One region of the Mesorhizobium sp. 128a genome, then DNA from elsewhere that is predicted to be linked to it. Evidence: predicted binding sites of a transcription regulator. Region 1 holds the regulator's gene; each other region holds the start of a gene.
What was found. Region 1 encodes LexA, which represses DNA repair genes until DNA is damaged. Its sites were predicted from a motif close to TGTTCNNNNTGTGTTCNG; they were not measured.

Region 1 (2,197 bases):
CACCACCTGGCTGAGGCTGGCGGCCGTACCTTTCGCGCTGGCTGGTCTGTTGACGGTGCCGCAGGTGCGGACGCCCGATGTGCTCATTTCCGAGGATGCGCATCTGGTGGCTGTGCCGATCGGCGGCGGCGAGCTCGCTCTCAACCGGGAGCGCGCAAACGAATTCACCACCGACAACTGGAAACGGGCGCTGATGGCCGAGACCATCATTCAGCCCGAGACATTTGAGACGGGAGACAGGCGGCTCGATCTCGATCCGCTCGACCTGCCGCCCGGCTCACCCTTCTACTGCATAGGCGATCTCTGCATTGCCCGGCACCCGTCCGGAGCCATTGTCGCGCTTGCAAAAGACCGCAAGACAGCCCGGCCAGCCTGCGCTTTCGCGAGCCTGATCGTCATCGACGACGCCACCGCCTACAATCCGTGCCGCGACCCGTTGGTTCTGGTCGTTACCAAGAAGCAGCTTGCCCGCGATGGCAGTGCCGCCGTCTTCTTCGATCCGCAATCGGCCGCGACAGCCCCAACCATTCGCTTCGCCGTCGACAAGCCCTACCGTCCCTGGCACGAGCAACGCTACTTCTCACGCGAAGCACGCGGCCTGCCGCCTTACAAGCAGCGTGAAAAGTACAAACCTAAACCGGCTCAGTAACGCCTGATCAGCCCGACCAGTTTGCCCTGCACCTTGACCCGATCCGGTCCGAAGATGCGGGTCTCATAGGCCGGATTGGCGGCTTCCAGCGCGATCGAGGCGCCCTTGCGGCGAAAGCGTTTCAGCGTCGCTTCCTCGTCGTCGACCAACGCCACGATGATCTCGCCGGGGCTGGCGGTGTCGGCATTGCGGATGATGACGGTGTCGCCGTCGAAAATGCCGGCCTCGATCATCGAGTCGCCCTTGACCTCGAGCGCGTAGTGTTCGCCGCCCATGATCATGTCGGGCGGCACCGAGATCGAATGCGTCTGGTGCTGGATGGCGTCTATCGGCACACCGGCGGCGATCCGGCCCATAACCGGGATCGACACCGCCGAAACCGCGTCGTCATTGCCGGCAGACATCGAACGCGAGGGCGAGGCCGGCTTGATCTGGCGGCCGAGACCGCCCTGGTTTTGACCGAGGCTGCCCTGGATGACGCTTGGTGAGAACTTTTTCGCCGCATTGAGGCCAGGCGCAATCGAGTCTGGCAGCCGCAGCACTTCCAGCGCGCGCGCCCGGTTCGGCAGCCGGCGAATGAAACCGCGCTCCTCCAGCGCCGTGATCAGGCGGTGGATGCCGGACTTGGAAGCGAGGTCGAGCGCCTCCTTCATCTCGTCGAAAGACGGCGGGATTCCGCTCTCCTTCAGGCGTTCATGGATGAACATCAGGAGTTCATGTTGTTTGCGCGTCAGCATCGCGGCCCCCCAGGGTTCTGAAACCAGAATCAGAAAAAACAAACCCAGAACAAACACTATCTGTTCCAGTTGTGTTCCGCAACCTTTTAAAGTTTAATGAATGTGTTGACGTTTTGTTCAGCGTAACATCAGCACGCTGCAGGCGGCACCCGGGGCGGCGGCTGGAGCGAAGGGCTCGCGCACGATCAAGCCGTTGGCGTCGGCCAGCATTCGCAGCATCGAGGAATCCTGGATGCCGAACGGCGTTGCGACAAGTGCGCCGGCTTCTTCCCGGACCACGGCGCGCACGTAGTCCTGCCTGAGATCGTTGGCCGGCATCGCGGCGCCGAGTTGCGCCTGCCGCATATCCTGCCGATGGACGCGGCCACCCAGCTGCGCCAAAAGCGGTTTCAGGAACAGTTGCGAGCAGACCAGGCTCGCCACCGGGTTGCCTGGCAGGCCGATGCATCTGATGTCGCCGAGACGCCCGAACATCAGCGGCTTGCCCGGGCGCATGGCAAGCTTCCAGAAATCGAGCTTCATGCCTTCGCCGGTAAGCACGTCGTGCACAAGGTCGTGGTCGCCGACCGAAGCTCCGCCGAGCGTGACGATGACGTCGGCCTTTGCCGCGACTGCCTTCTGCACCAGTGCTGCAATCGCTTCCCTGCGGTCGGCCGCGATACCGAGATCGAGCGCGCGCGCGCCGACCGATTGCGCGGCGGCCGCGACGCCATAGGCATTGGACGAGATGATCTGGTCGGGGCCAAGCGCGCTGCCCGGCGGCAGCAACTCGTCGCCGGTGGCGATGATGGCGACCAGCGGCCGTTGCACC
Region 2 (2,197 bases), on a different contig from region 1:
TGGAACGGATAGTAATTGCCGTCGAACCGCGTGCTCTGCTCAAGGGCGCCGTGGTCCGGCCCATCGACCACGACAAAGCTCAAGAGATCGTAGTCGGCATCCGCTGCGCTGAACTTGATGTCGTCGAGAGACTGCCCCTGCGAAACCGAGACATCCAGATCGGCGGCCGTTGGCGCATGATTGACGAAGGTGTCGGGCTGAAGCGCGCCGCCGTCCAGGATAATCTGGTGCTGGCCGTATTGGGTGTTTTCGCCGCCGAAATATTCGTTCGCCCCGATCCACGTCACGGTGATGGTGTCGGGGCTGTCGGCATTTACCGAGACGATCCGCGCAGACAGATAGGCCGCCTGGTCGGACAGGGTGCGGAGAAGATTGCCTTCATTGTCGAAGACCTGCGTTTCTACCGTTGTCCAGGTCTCGGTCCGGCCCTCATTGGTGAAACTGGTGATGGTGAAGAAGCCGTCGAAGACATCGACCGAAGCCACGTCGATGCCGCCGAACGGGAAATCCGGCTTTGCCCCTATCGGTCCGATCACGTCGCCATCGGTTTCCGTGATGCTGAAAAGCACCGCGTCGGGGCTCGGGTTGGGATTGTCGGGTTCTTCCCATACAGTGAGCACACTGCCATTGCTTAAGGTCGGCATCCTGTTGTCCTCGCTTTTGCGCTTGAACGCGCTGCGGATGTCCCCCGATCCCAACCATACCATAGTATGCGAGTCGGATCAGTGACACCAATCACGCCGCCTGTGTGGTTAACTCTGTCTCGGGGGGAGGCCGGCGTCGGCATCTATGGTGCCGGAAGCACGGCGGACCGTATGTTCCCGTAATGTTCTTGCCTTGGCCTGAAATCTATGGTTGTCTTGGGCCGACGTCGCGCGCGGCTTGATCCACAATGGCCCGAGCGAGCCTGTATTGGGGGCAGATCAAAATGGTGGCGCGGGTTCGCACGGTTGCTTTCCAGGGCATCGAGGCCGTGCCGGTCGATGTTCAGGTGATGATCGCGCCGGGCAAGGTCGGCATGCAGATCGTCGGCCTGGCCGACAAGGCGGTGGCCGAAAGCCGCGAGCGCGTGCAGGCGGCACTCCATGCGTCGGGCCTGTCGATGCCGTCGAAGAAGGTGACCGTCAACCTTGCGCCTGCCGATTTGCCCAAGGAAGGCAGCCATTACGATCTGCCGATCGCGCTTGGCCTGATGGCCGCACTCGGCGCCATTCCGGGCGACATGCTCGCCGGCTATGTCGTGCTCGGCGAATTGTCGCTCGACGGCACCATTGCCGCGGTCGCCGGCGCGCTGCCGGCTGCGATCGGCGCCAATGCCGAGGGAAAGGGGCTGATCTGCCCGTTCGGCTGCGGGCCGGAAGCAGCCTGGGCGGGCAAGGATTTCGACATATTGGCTCCGCGCAGCCTGATTGCCATCGCCAATCATTTTCGCGGCACGCAGGTGCTGTCGCGGCCCGAACCCGGCATCCATGTCTCGGCGCGCGACCTGCCCGACCTCTGCGACATCAAGGGCCAGGAGAGTGCCAAGCGAGCGCTGGAGGTGGCGGCAGCCGGCGGCCACAACCTAATGATGGTCGGGCCTCCGGGTTCAGGAAAATCGATGCTGGCGCAAAGGCTGCCGTCTATCCTGCCGCCGCTGGCGCCGAAGGAATTGCTCGAAGTCTCGATGATCGCCTCGGTGGCCGGCGAGCTCGGCGAAGGCAAGCTGACCGACCGGCGGCCGTTCCGCGCTCCGCACCATTCGGCATCGATGGCGGCGATGGTCGGCGGCGGCTTGCGGGTGCGGCCGGGCGAGGTCTCGCTCGCCCATCACGGCGTGCTCTTCCTCGACGAATTCCCCGAGTTTTCGCCGCAGACGCTGGATGCGCTGCGCCAGCCGCTGGAGACCGGCGACTGCATGATCGCGCGCGCCAACCACCGCGTTACTTATCCGGCGCGCATCCAGCTGGTGGCGGCGATGAACCCGTGCCGCTGTGGCATGGCCGGCGAGCCCGGCTATCGCTGCCTGCGCGGCGAACGCTGCCGCACCGACTACCAGGCGCGCATCTCAGGCCCGCTGCTCGATCGCATCGACCTCCGGATCGAAGTGCCGGCGGTCTCGGCCGCCGACCTCATCCGGCCCGACCGCGCGGAAAAGAGCGCTTCCGTTGCGGTGCGCGTAGCCCGCGCCCGCACCATCCAGCGCGAACGTTTCGAG
Region 3 (2,197 bases), on a different contig from region 1:
CCCAGCACGACCTTGTGACCGCTGCCGGACTCGCCGACAAAGGTGCGCTCTTCGACCCATTTGATCCGTGCTTTCACGACAATCTTCCTTTCAGAAACCTATCATTGGCCGAACACGGCCGCATGCATGATCCGCCCCGGCAGTAGGGTGAACACGCCGGCGCCGATCAGCGCAAAAACATAGAGTGAAATCATGACTTTGCGATGCTTTGCGACGCGATGCCTGTGCGCATGCCAAACCGCCAACGGCACGGTGATCAGCACCAGGATCGACAAGATATGGATCGGGCTGAACGAACCGACGAGGCGGATCTGCTGGATCCAGAAACTGGAGGCGGCGATGACCAACATCAGAGCCGCCCAGGCATAGCCGAAGACGCGGTGGCGCGTCGTACCTTTCGGCAGCGCCAGTTGGGCGCCGCCTATAGCCAGCGCGGCAAGGGCTGCGAAGGCGTGCCATGGGATGGGAGGGGGCGCCGACAGAAGCGGTCCGAGCGACATCGCGCCCTCTCCTCAAATGCCTTCACGCGGCCTTGATACTCAGAACGGGATTTCGTCGTCCAGTTCGCGCGACGAACCGCCGCCACCGCCACCCCTGGAACTGCCGCCGCCACCGCTGCGGTTGAAGCTTTCATTGGGGCCCGACTGACCGAAATCCGAACCACGGCTCGCACTGCTGCCACCGGCATAGTTGCCGACCTGGCCGCCGCCCTCGCCCCGTGAATCGAGCATCTGCAACTCGCCGCGGAATTTCTGCAGCACGACTTCCGTCGTGTACTTGTCGGCGCCGGTCTGGTCCTGCCATTTGCGTGTCTGCAACTGGCCTTCGACGTAAACCTTCATGCCCTTCTTCAGATATTGTTCGGCGACCTTGGCGATCTGGTCATTGAAAATGACGACGTTGTGCCACTCGGTCTTTTCCTTGCGCTCGCCGGAATTCTTGTCGCGCCAGCTTTCAGACGTGGCGATGCGGATGTTGACGACCGGGTCACCCGAATTCAGGCGGCGGATTTCAGGGTCCGCGCCGAGGTTTCCGACCAGAATGACCTTGTTGACGCTACCCGCCATGACACTTCTCCGCGCTCATCCGAAACAAATTTCAAGTCGCTCACCTTACAGCCTGCGAGCCGCCTATGCCTGCAAAGGCTGGCTTTTCCCACAAGGTTTTTGTTCTTTTTTTGTTCTATTCCTGCCGCCCCCTTCTGTCAAGGAACGTCAACAAGAGGTAGGGTATGCGCCTGAAATTGCGACCATGCGGGATCGAAAGGCTGTGGCGAATGAAGGTCATTGCGCATCTGGATCAGCCCCGCGAGCAATGGCGAGCCGGCGTGGAGACCCGCATGCAGGTTTCCGCCAGCAATGGAGCCCGCCAGCTTTGCATGTTCGAACAATGGGTTCAGCCGGGCGTCGGGGCTCCGTCACATCGGCACCCGGTCGAGGAGGTGCTGAGCGTCATCGCCGGAACCGCCGAAATGTGGATCGATGACGACCACGTGACGCTGACTGCCGGACAGTCGCTCCTCATTCCAGCGCAGAGACAACACGGCTTTCGAAATGCCGGCACCGATACGCTTCATATCCATGCCGTGTTGGCGTCGCCAATCTTCGAAGCGACGTTCGAGGGGGCAACCGCGCCGGTGAGGCGCTGGCTTGCAGCGAGCGAATAAAACAGCGCTTGCCAAATCGATAAGTATCGACTTATGCTTTTGCCATGATCGAAGCAGAAATTTTTCGCGCCCTCGCCGACCCGACACGGCGCGCCGTCTTTGAACGGCTTGCCGCCGGCGAGATGAGCGTGTCGGAGTTGCGCAGCGGCATGAGCGTGTCGCAGCCGGCGGTGTCGCAGCACCTGGCGGTGCTGCGCGGCGCCGGCCTGGTCAGCGAAAGGCGGTCGGGCCGCAATGCGTACTACCGCACCGATCCGCAAGGGCTCGAGCCGTTGCTCGGCTGGATCGAACGCTACCGCGCATTCTGGCCGGAGCGCATCGAAAGACTGAAGGCCGTTTTGAAGGACATGGACCAATGACCGATGAAAAGCAGGCGCAGACCGCCAAGGATAGCCTCGCCTTCGAATGCGATCTGCCGGACGCACCGGAAAAGGTGTGGCGGGCGCTGACCGTGCCGGAGCTGTTGGCGGCGTGGATGATGCCAAACGACATCAAGCCGGAAACCGGCACCCGCTTTGCCTTTGCCGGACC

Region 2: the regulator LexA is predicted to act here: its motif matches at 817-834, upstream of ACWTU9_RS24540 (YifB family Mg chelatase-like AAA ATPase).
Region 3: the regulator LexA is predicted to act here: its motif matches at 1,168-1,185, upstream of ssb (single-stranded DNA-binding protein).

Annotation. Positions count from the first base shown of each region.
Region 1 covers NZ_JBSPKY010000006.1:217,036-219,232, reverse strand. The annotation lists gene ACWTU9_RS13405 (ComEC/Rec2 family competence protein) at 1-649, shown strand, start outside; gene lexA (transcriptional repressor LexA) at 643-1,386, opposite strand; gene ACWTU9_RS13395 (molybdopterin molybdotransferase MoeA) at 1,504-2,197, opposite strand, start outside.
Region 2 covers NZ_JBSPKY010000016.1:128,733-130,929, forward strand. The annotation lists gene ACWTU9_RS24535 (Ig-like domain-containing protein) at 1-698, opposite strand, end outside; gene ACWTU9_RS24540 (YifB family Mg chelatase-like AAA ATPase) at 929-2,197, shown strand, end outside.
Region 3 covers NZ_JBSPKY010000004.1:36,865-39,061, forward strand. The annotation lists gene ACWTU9_RS08885 (OsmC family protein) at 1-77, opposite strand, end outside; gene ACWTU9_RS08890 (DUF2306 domain-containing protein) at 102-500, opposite strand; gene ssb (single-stranded DNA-binding protein) at 540-1,067, opposite strand; gene ACWTU9_RS08900 (cupin domain-containing protein) at 1,232-1,666, shown strand; gene ACWTU9_RS08905 (ArsR/SmtB family transcription factor) at 1,711-2,025, shown strand; gene ACWTU9_RS08910 (SRPBCC family protein) at 2,022-2,197, shown strand, end outside.